Regions from separate parts of the Micromonospora sp. NPDC023869 genome, predicted to be linked through region 1. Evidence: predicted binding sites of a transcription regulator. Region 1 holds the regulator's gene; the other holds the start of a gene.
What was found. The regulator HrcA, encoded in region 1, represses chaperone genes, less so after heat shock. The targets are predictions, from matches to a motif close to GGTTNGCACNCTCNNNNNGAGNGTGCNAACC.

Region 1 (4,207 bases):
TTCCGGGCCGACCACCAGCACGATCTCGCCCCGGTCGGGCAGCTCGACGGTGGTCAGCCGGTCGCTCGCCTCCTCGTGCAGCACGTAGCCGGCGGCGGCACCGGCGATCCGGCGGGCCACCGACGCGCTTGACTCGTCCGGGGCGCCGGCCACCACCGGCAGCCACGCCCGGCGGGCCTGCTTGGCCGCCTCCCGGGCGGTCGCCACCCACTTGCCCCGGGCGCGTACGCCTCGTTCGCCGCGCCACTGCACCACCGAGCGGGACGCCGCCCAGGGCACGATCTCGTCCACGCCCGTCTCGGTCATCGCCTGCACGGCCAACTCGCCCCGGTCACCCTTGGCGATGCCCTGCACCACCACCAGTCGCGGGTTCGCCGCGTCGACGTACCCGCGACCGGTGATGTCCAGGTCGAGCGTGCCTCGGCCGACGGCGGTGACCACGGCGTCGGCGGTGCCGCCCCGACCGTCGGCGAGCAGCAGTTCCTCGCCGACCCGGAGCCGCTGCACGGTGGCCGCGTGATGGCCCTCCGGCCCGTCGAGCACCGTCGAGTCGCCCGTGGGCAGCGACTCGACCAGGAAGAGCGGTGCGGACACCTCAGGCGTGACCGTTGAAGGCGTCGCGCATCCGGGAGAAGAAGCCGCCCTGCTTGCTGAGCTCGGCGACCTCCTCGCCCCGGGTCACGGCGAACTCCCGCAGCATCCGCTCCTGGTCGGCGTCGAGCTTGGTCGGGGTACGCACGTCGAGGTGGACGTAGAGGTCGCCCCGACCGGCACCGCGCAGGTGCGGTACGCCCCGGGCCCGTAGCCGCAGCGTGCTGCCCGGCTGGGTGCCCGGTTTGACGTCGACCGGCTCCTCACTGTCCAGCGTCTTGATGGTCAGCCGGGTGCCGAGCGCGGCGGCGGTCATCGGCACGGTGACCCGGCAGTGCAGGTCGTCGCCCTTGCGGGAGAAGACGTCGTGCGGCCGCTCGTGGATCTCCACGTACAGGTCACCGGCGGTGCCGCCGCCCGGGCCGACCTCGCCCTGCTGCGCCAGGCGGATCCGCATCCCGTCCTCGACGCCGGCCGGGATCTTCACGGTCAGCGAGCGGCGGGTCCGGACCCGGCCGTCACCGGCACAGGTCGGGCAGGGGTGCGGGATGGTGGTGCCGTAGCCCTGGCAGACCGTGCACGGTCGGGCGGAGACCACCTGGCCGAGGAAGGTGCGCTGCACCGACTGCACCTCGCCCCGGCCACCACACGCCTCGCAGGTGGCCAGGTGGGTGCCGGCCGCCGTGCCGGCCCCGGTGCAGGTGGTGCAGAGCACCGCGGTGTCGACCGTGATCGGGGCCTCGACCCCGAAGGCGGTCTCCTGCAGGTCGAGTTCCAGCCGCAGGATCGCGTCGGCCCCGGGCCGGGTACGCGGTCGCGGGCCACGCCCGGCGCCGGTGGCCCCGCCGAAGAAGGCGTCCATGATGTCCTGGAAGCCGACGAAGGGTCCGGCGCCACCGGGGCCGCCCGGTCCACCGGCACCGCCGCCGCCCGGGGCGAGCGGATCGCCACCGAGATCGACGATCTGCCGTTTCCGGTCGTCGGACAACACCTCGTACGCGGCGTTGATGTCCTTGAACTTCTCCTGGGCCTCCGGGTCCGGATTCACGTCCGGGTGGAACTGGCGCGCCAGCTTGCGGTAGGCGCGCTTGATCTCGTCGTCGGAGGCCCCTCGGCTCACGCCGAGAATGCCGTAGTAGTCCCTGGCCACTGGGTTCCGTGTCCTCGTGTTCGTCTCGCGTTACGCCGGTCGGTGGCGGCAGCCTGCCGTCGGCCCTGACTGGTCAGTTCTGGGCCAGCAGCTCGCCCACGTAGCGTGCCACGGCCCTCACCGTGGCGATTGTTCCGGGGTAGTCCATCCGGGTCGGTCCCAGCACGCCCATCCCCCCGACGATGGTCGCGCCCGGGCCGTATCCGGTGCTGACCACGGACGCCGCCCGCAGGTTGTCGATCTGGTTCTCGTCGCCGATGCGGACCCGCAGCGTGCTCGGTTCGACCTCGCCGATGAGCTTGAGCAGCACCACCTCCTCCTCGAGCGCTTCGAGGATGGGGCGCAGCGACCCCTGGAAGTCGAGCAGGCCACCCCGGGCCAGGTTGGCGGTGCCGGCCAGGGCGAGCCGCTCCTCGTGCCGTTCGACGAGGGTCTCCAGCAGGACGGTGGAGAGCGTGGTCATGGCCGCCCGCAGGTGCGGTGCGCACTCGTCGATGAGTGTCTGCACCAGCGGTGGCGTGTCGGACAGGCGGGTGCCGACCAGCTTCTCGTTGACCAGTCGGCGCAGGTCCAGGACGTCGTCGGCGGGGACCGGCGCGGGCAGTTCGACAAGCCGCTGCTCCACCCGGCCGGTGTCGGCGATCATCACCAGCGTCAGCCGGGTGGTGGAGATCGGCACGAGTTCCAGGTGCCGGACGGTGGAGCGGGCCAGGCTCGGGTACTGCACCACGGCGACCTGGCGGGTCAGTTGCGCGAGCAGGCGTACGGTCCGGTGCACCACGTCGTCGAGGTCCACCGCGCCGACCAGGAACCGTTCGATCGCCCGGCGTTCGGCCGGGCTGAGCGGCTTGACCCGACTGAGCCGGTCGACGAAGAGGCGGTAGCCGCGATCGGTGGGCACCCGTCCGGCACTGGTGTGCGGCTGGCGGATGTAGCCCTCCTCCTCCAGCACGGCCATGTCGTTGCGTACGGTGGCCGGGGACACACCGAGTTGGTGCCGTTCCACGAGCGCCTTGCTGCCGACCGGCTCCTGGGTGGCGACGTAGTCCTCGACGATCGCCCGGAGCACGGCGAGTTTCCGGTCGTCGAGACCCATCCTCCCACCTCCTGTCGCAGGTCAGCCCGGAGCGCCCAGAGTGCCAGAGGAACACTCTGGCACTCGACTGTAGCGAGTGCCAGTCTACGTCGGGGTTCCCGTGCCCGCGATGATCAAGTCGTCCCGGTGGTGGCGGAAACCGGCCGACGGGTTGACACGCCCCGGTGTCGCTATGGTGCGTCCGTTGCCGCTGGCACCTACCGTGACCACATGACTGAACCACCTCGTCCTCCAGGGTCCGGCGACGACCCCACTTCCCCACTGTCGGGCTCCTCCGGCCAGCCCGGCTATCCCCCGCCCGGCGACTATCCGCCGCCCACCGGCGACCAGCCCCCGCCGCCCGGTGGTTACGGCCCGCCCGGTGACTATCCGCCGTCAGGTGGCTACCCGCCGCCGGGTGGCTATCCCCCGCCGGGCGAGTACCCGCCGGGTGGCGCACCCGGTGTCGGGTACCCGACGGGTGGTTACGGTCCTCCCGGCGGCGGCTACGCCAACAACGAGGACAAGACCTGGACGCTGATCGCCCACTTCGGTGGCCCGCTCGGGGTGATCGTGGGTGGGGGTCTGCTGGGCTGGGTCGCACCGCTGATCGCGATGATGACCCGAGGCCAGCAGAGCCCGGTGGTCCGGGCACACTCGGTGGCCGCCGTGAACTTCCAGATCACCTGGGCGATCGCCGGGTTGCTCAGTTGGGTGCTCACCGCGATCACCTGCGGCCTGCTCTTCTTCGTGCCTTTCCTGGTCTGGATCGTGCCGGTGATCTTCGGCATCATCGCCGGGGTCAAGGCCAACGAGGGCGCCCTCTACCGCTACCCGATGACCTACGCCTTCGTGAAGCGCTGACCTCGGAGGCGCTTGTCAGGGCAGCAGGTCACGCACCACGGCGTCGGCGAGCAGCCGGCCGCGCACCGTGAGGACGGCGCGGCCGGCCGCGTGGGCCGGCGCGGCGAGCAGGCCCTGCGCCACCGCCCGTGCGGCGGCCGCCCGACCGGCCTCGTCGAGGACGTCCAGCGGCAGCCCGGACGCGAGCCGCAGCCGGAGCATGACGTCCTCCATGTGTGCCTCGCCGTCGGTGAGCACCTCCCGGGCCATCCCGGGAGACTCACCGGCGGCGAGCCGGCTCGCGTACTCGCGGGGGTGCTTCACGTTCCACCAGCGCACGCCACCGACGTGGCTGTGCGCGCCCGGGCCGAGGCCCCACCAGTCGCCGCCGGTCCAGTACAGCAGGTTGTGCCGGCACCGGGCGGCCGGTGTCCGCGCCCAGTTGGACACCTCGTACCAGGAGAAACCGGCCGCGTCGAGAGCGGCCTCGGCGGCCAGGTAACGCTCCGCGGCGACGTCGTCGTCCGGGTACGGCAGCTCGCCGCGTC
Region 2 (4,207 bases), on a different contig from region 1:
ACTACGGCGACGCCGAGCAGTTGGCGGAGATGAGCGGGGCAGCCGAAGCACCCGAGGAGCCGCTCATCCTGGTCGACGAACCGGCGCCGCACCGACCACCGTACGACCGGGCGCAGCGGCGCGACGAGCGGCCGCTACCGACATAGGAAAAGGGCGGACCGCTGACGCGGCCCGCCCTTTCCGGCGTTGGAGCTGGACTCAGAAGTCCATGTCCCCGCCACCCGGACCAGCCGGGGCGGCCGGGGTCTTCTCCGGCTTGTCCGCCACGACGGCCTCGGTGGTGAGGAACAGCGCGGCGATCGACGCGGCGTTCTGCAGCGCCGAGCGAGTCACCTTGGCCGGGTCGATGATGCCCGCGGCCAGCAGGTCCACATACTCACCGGACGCGGCGTTCAGGCCGTGGCCGGCGTCGAGGTTGCGGACGCGCTCGACGACGACGCCACCCTCCAGGCCGGCGTTGACGGCGATCTGCCGCAGCGGGGCGTCCAGCGCGATCTTGACGATCTGCGCGCCGGTCGCCTCGTCGCCGGCCAGGTCCAGCTTGTCGAAGGCGGTCTTGCCGGCCTGCACCAGCGCGACACCACCACCCGGGACGATGCCCTCCTCGACGGCGGCCTTGGCGTTGCGGACTGCGTCCTCGATGCGGTGCTTGCGCTCCTTGAGCTCGACCTCGGTGGCCGCGCCGACCTTGATCACCGCAACACCGCCGGCCAGCTTGGCCAGGCGCTCCTGCAGCTTCTCCCGGTCGTAGTCGGAGTCGCTCTTGTCGATCTCGGCCCGGATCTGGTTGACCCGGCCCTGGATCTGCTCGGCGTCACCGGCACCGTCGACGATGGTGGTCTCGTCCTTGGTCACCACGACCTTGCGGGCGCGGCCCAGCATGTCGAGACCGGCGGCGTCCAGCTTGAGGCCGACCTCCTCGCTGATGACCTGGCCACCGGTGAGGATGGCGATGTCGGTCAGCATGGCCTTGCGGCGGTCACCGAAGCCCGGCGCCTTGACGGCGACCGACTTGAAGGTGCCCCGGACCTTGTTGACCACCAGGGTGGCCAGGGCCTCGCCCTCCAGGTCCTCGGCGATGATCAGCAGCGGCTTGCCCGACTGCATGACCTTCTCCAGGATCGGGAGCAGGTCCTTGACCGACGAGATCTTGCTGTTGGCGATCAGGATGTACGGGTCGTCGAAGACGGCCTCCATACGCTCCGGGTCGGTCATGAAGTAGGCCGAGATGTAGCCCTTGTCGAAGCGCATGCCCTCGGTGAGCTCCAGCTCCAGCCCGAAGGTGTTGCTCTCCTCGACGGTGATGACGCCTTCCTTGCCCACCTTGTCCATCGCCTCGGCGATGATCTCACCGACGGTGTTGTCACCGGCGGAGATGGAGGCGGTGGAGGCGATCTGCTCCTTGGTCTCGACGTCCTTGGCGAGCTTCAGCAGCTCCTCCGAGACGCTGGCCACGGCGGTCTCGATGCCCCGCTTCAGGGCCATCGGGTTGGCGCCGGCGGCCACGTTGCGCAGACCCTCGCGAACGAGAGCCTGGGCCAGGACGGTCGCCGTCGTCGTGCCGTCACCGGCCACGTCGTCGGTCTTCTTGGCGACCTCCTTGACCAGCTCGGCGCCGATCTTCTCGTACGGGTCCTCGAGCTCGATCTCCTTGGCGATGCTCACACCATCGTTGGTGATGGTGGGGGCACCCCACTTCTTCTCGAGCACGACGTTGCGGCCCTTGGGGCCGAGGGTCACCTTCACGGCGTCGGCGAGCTGGTTCATGCCCCGCTCAAGGCCACGGCGAGCCTCTTCGTCGAACGCGATCATCTTGGCCATACGGCGTTGTCCTCCTGGACACTCACGGACCAGCCGGGGTGTGCCCCGGACGGGCCGTCTGGTGTACGCACCTTGGGACGTCGCCACCTGGCGACGGCGACGTCTCCTCGGCCGGGCCGGATAGCCCGCGACGACCGGCCACTGCCCCGCCCGGGGGTCGTCCCCCGAGTGCGGCGGTGGCCCCACCGTCCCGACCAATTGGCACTCACGCCATGCGAGTGCCAATGACTTGTTTAGCACTCTGCCCTGCCGAGTGCAAGCACGACCGCCGCGATCAGCCGAGTTCGTGCGCCAGTTGGGCGTCGTTCACCGGACCCTCGTGTGCCCGCTGCTCGGCGTACGTGACGACCAGCCCGACCAACTGGGCGAGGTGGGCCGGCAGGGTCAGCAGCGCCGTCATCACCGTCACCACGACCGTGCCCACGGTCACCATCCGGGTGTCCATCGGACCGGTGCCGATCGACAGCAGCGCCGCCTGCTCGATCATGGCCGCGGCCAACGACACGGCGATCACCGCGCCGATCACCAGCGCCAACCGGCCGAGCAGCAGGCCCAGCCGCTGCCGCAGCATCTGGTGCGAACGGCCGATCGGGTTGTCCCGTTCGAACAGGTAGACCGGGCCGACCATCGCCAGCGCGAACACCGCGTAGATGCCGGGCAGGAAGCAGAGGCAGAGGCCGAACAGCACGATCATGCCGAACAGCAGGGTCCAACCCCAGAGCCCGAGCGCCCGCCGGAGCCCGTAGCGCAGGGCCGTGCCGAGGTCGACCGGGGCACCCGCCGCCTGCCGGGCGATCACCCAGGTGCCGGCGGCCCACCCCACGCACTGCGCCAGGCTGGCGATCAGACCCGCCCCGAACAGGCTGCCCACCCACACGAAGGCGTCGGCCCAGAACCCGGTGGGCAGCACGGCGCTGTCGCCGGCGAGCTGGTCCTCCCAGCGCGCGGTGGGGTCGATCACCAACCCGAGCACCGCCACCACCATCGCCGGCAGCACCTGCGTGATCAGAACGATCGGCAGCAGCACCGGCCAGCCCCGACGAACCGCGCCGACACAGCGCGCGTACCAGCCGCCCACCCCGGCACCGGGCGGATTCACCAACGGGCTGGCCGGGTCGAGGCCGTGCCCCGGGTACCCACCGTAGGGCGACGTCGGATAGGGCTGACCGGGATAGGGCAGCGGCCCCCCGACCTGGCTCGGGTACGACTGACCGGGATAGGGCTGGCCCGGGTACGGCTCACCTTGATATGGCTGACCTGGATCGGGCGCTGGTGCACCCGGCTGGCCGGGCACGCCGGACTCGGGGCCACCGCCCCACGGCGCGGCGGCCGCCGACCCCACACCCGGGGCCGGAGCGGGCTCGCCCGAGACGCCCGGCCCCGGCGACACCACGGACGGCTCACCGGCACCCGGCGGCGAGACCGACGCCGTCGGGTCAGTCGGTGGCGTCGGGGCCGTCGGGTCGACCGGCGGCGTCACGGATCCGGTCGACTGCGGGTTGGGGGCGGTGAGGTCGACCGGTGGCCGCCCGTCGCCCCGCTCAGTGGACCGATCAGTCTCGTTCGCGGATGGGTCGGGCCCGTTGGCGACTGAGTCGGGCTCGTTCACCAGCGGGGTCGGCTCGTTCGCGGGCGAGGGCCGGTCCGGCTCGTCGGGGGACGAGGACGGACCCGCCGGGGGCGGCTGGTCGGACATGGACGCTCCTCAGCGATGGCTGGATCGGCCCATGATCTTCCCTGGTCGGCCCCGGCGCCGCAGCCCTGCATCGGCCACGTTCCCAAAACCCCGTCCGACGATCAGCCGGCGAGGTCCGGGGTGTGCTCAGATGACGCGTACCCGCTCGGCCTGGGGGCCCTTCTGGCCCTGGGCGATCTCGAACTCCACCCGCTGGCCGTCGTCCAGCGCCTTGTAGCCGTCCATCTCGATCGCGGAGAAGTGAACGAAGACGTCCTGCCCTCCGTCGACGGCGATGAAGCCGTAGCCCTTTTCGGCGTTGAACCACTTCACGGTGCCCTGTGCCACGGTGTTGTCCTCACTCTGCGCGGCGTACCACAACTCCGGGCACCGGCACGCCGAGCACCCGAAGACCACCGGTTTCAGCGATCCGCGACGACCCCGAAAACGGTGACCGAAATCGCACGGTACACGAGGCGTGACGACCGCGCACGACCACAAATCGGGCGTATTCCGACTGACGGCATCGCCGTACGTCATTGTGGTAAGCATGCCGACATGACCAGCGCCATCGACGGGACCGGCACCCTGCGGGCGGACGTCCGCCGGGTCGAGCCGACGGACGCCGCCCGGATGCGGGCCCTCCGGCTGGAGATGCTCGCCGACTCCCCGCTGGCCTTCCTGGAGACGATCGCGGAGGCCGCCGCCCGT

Region 2: groL (chaperonin GroEL) is a predicted target of HrcA. The motif match lies at 2,018-2,048, and genes of this name have one in related genera.

The regions. Positions count from the first base shown of each region.
Region 1 is NZ_JBVHKD010000019.1:33,725-37,931, forward strand. It holds gene ACZ31C_RS31235 (16S rRNA (uracil(1498)-N(3))-methyltransferase) at 1-594, opposite strand, end outside; gene dnaJ (molecular chaperone DnaJ) at 596-1,741, opposite strand; gene hrcA (heat-inducible transcriptional repressor HrcA) at 1,815-2,837, opposite strand; gene ACZ31C_RS31250 (DUF4870 domain-containing protein) at 3,048-3,680, shown strand; gene hemW (radical SAM family heme chaperone HemW) at 3,696-4,207, opposite strand, start outside.
Region 2 is NZ_JBVHKD010000002.1:787,922-792,128, forward strand. It holds gene ACZ31C_RS09405 (hypothetical protein) at 1-146, shown strand, start outside; gene groL (chaperonin GroEL) at 199-1,821, opposite strand; gene ACZ31C_RS09415 (hypothetical protein) at 2,096-2,920, opposite strand; gene ACZ31C_RS09420 (cold-shock protein) at 3,644-3,844, opposite strand; gene ACZ31C_RS09425 (GNAT family N-acetyltransferase) at 4,055-4,207, shown strand, end outside.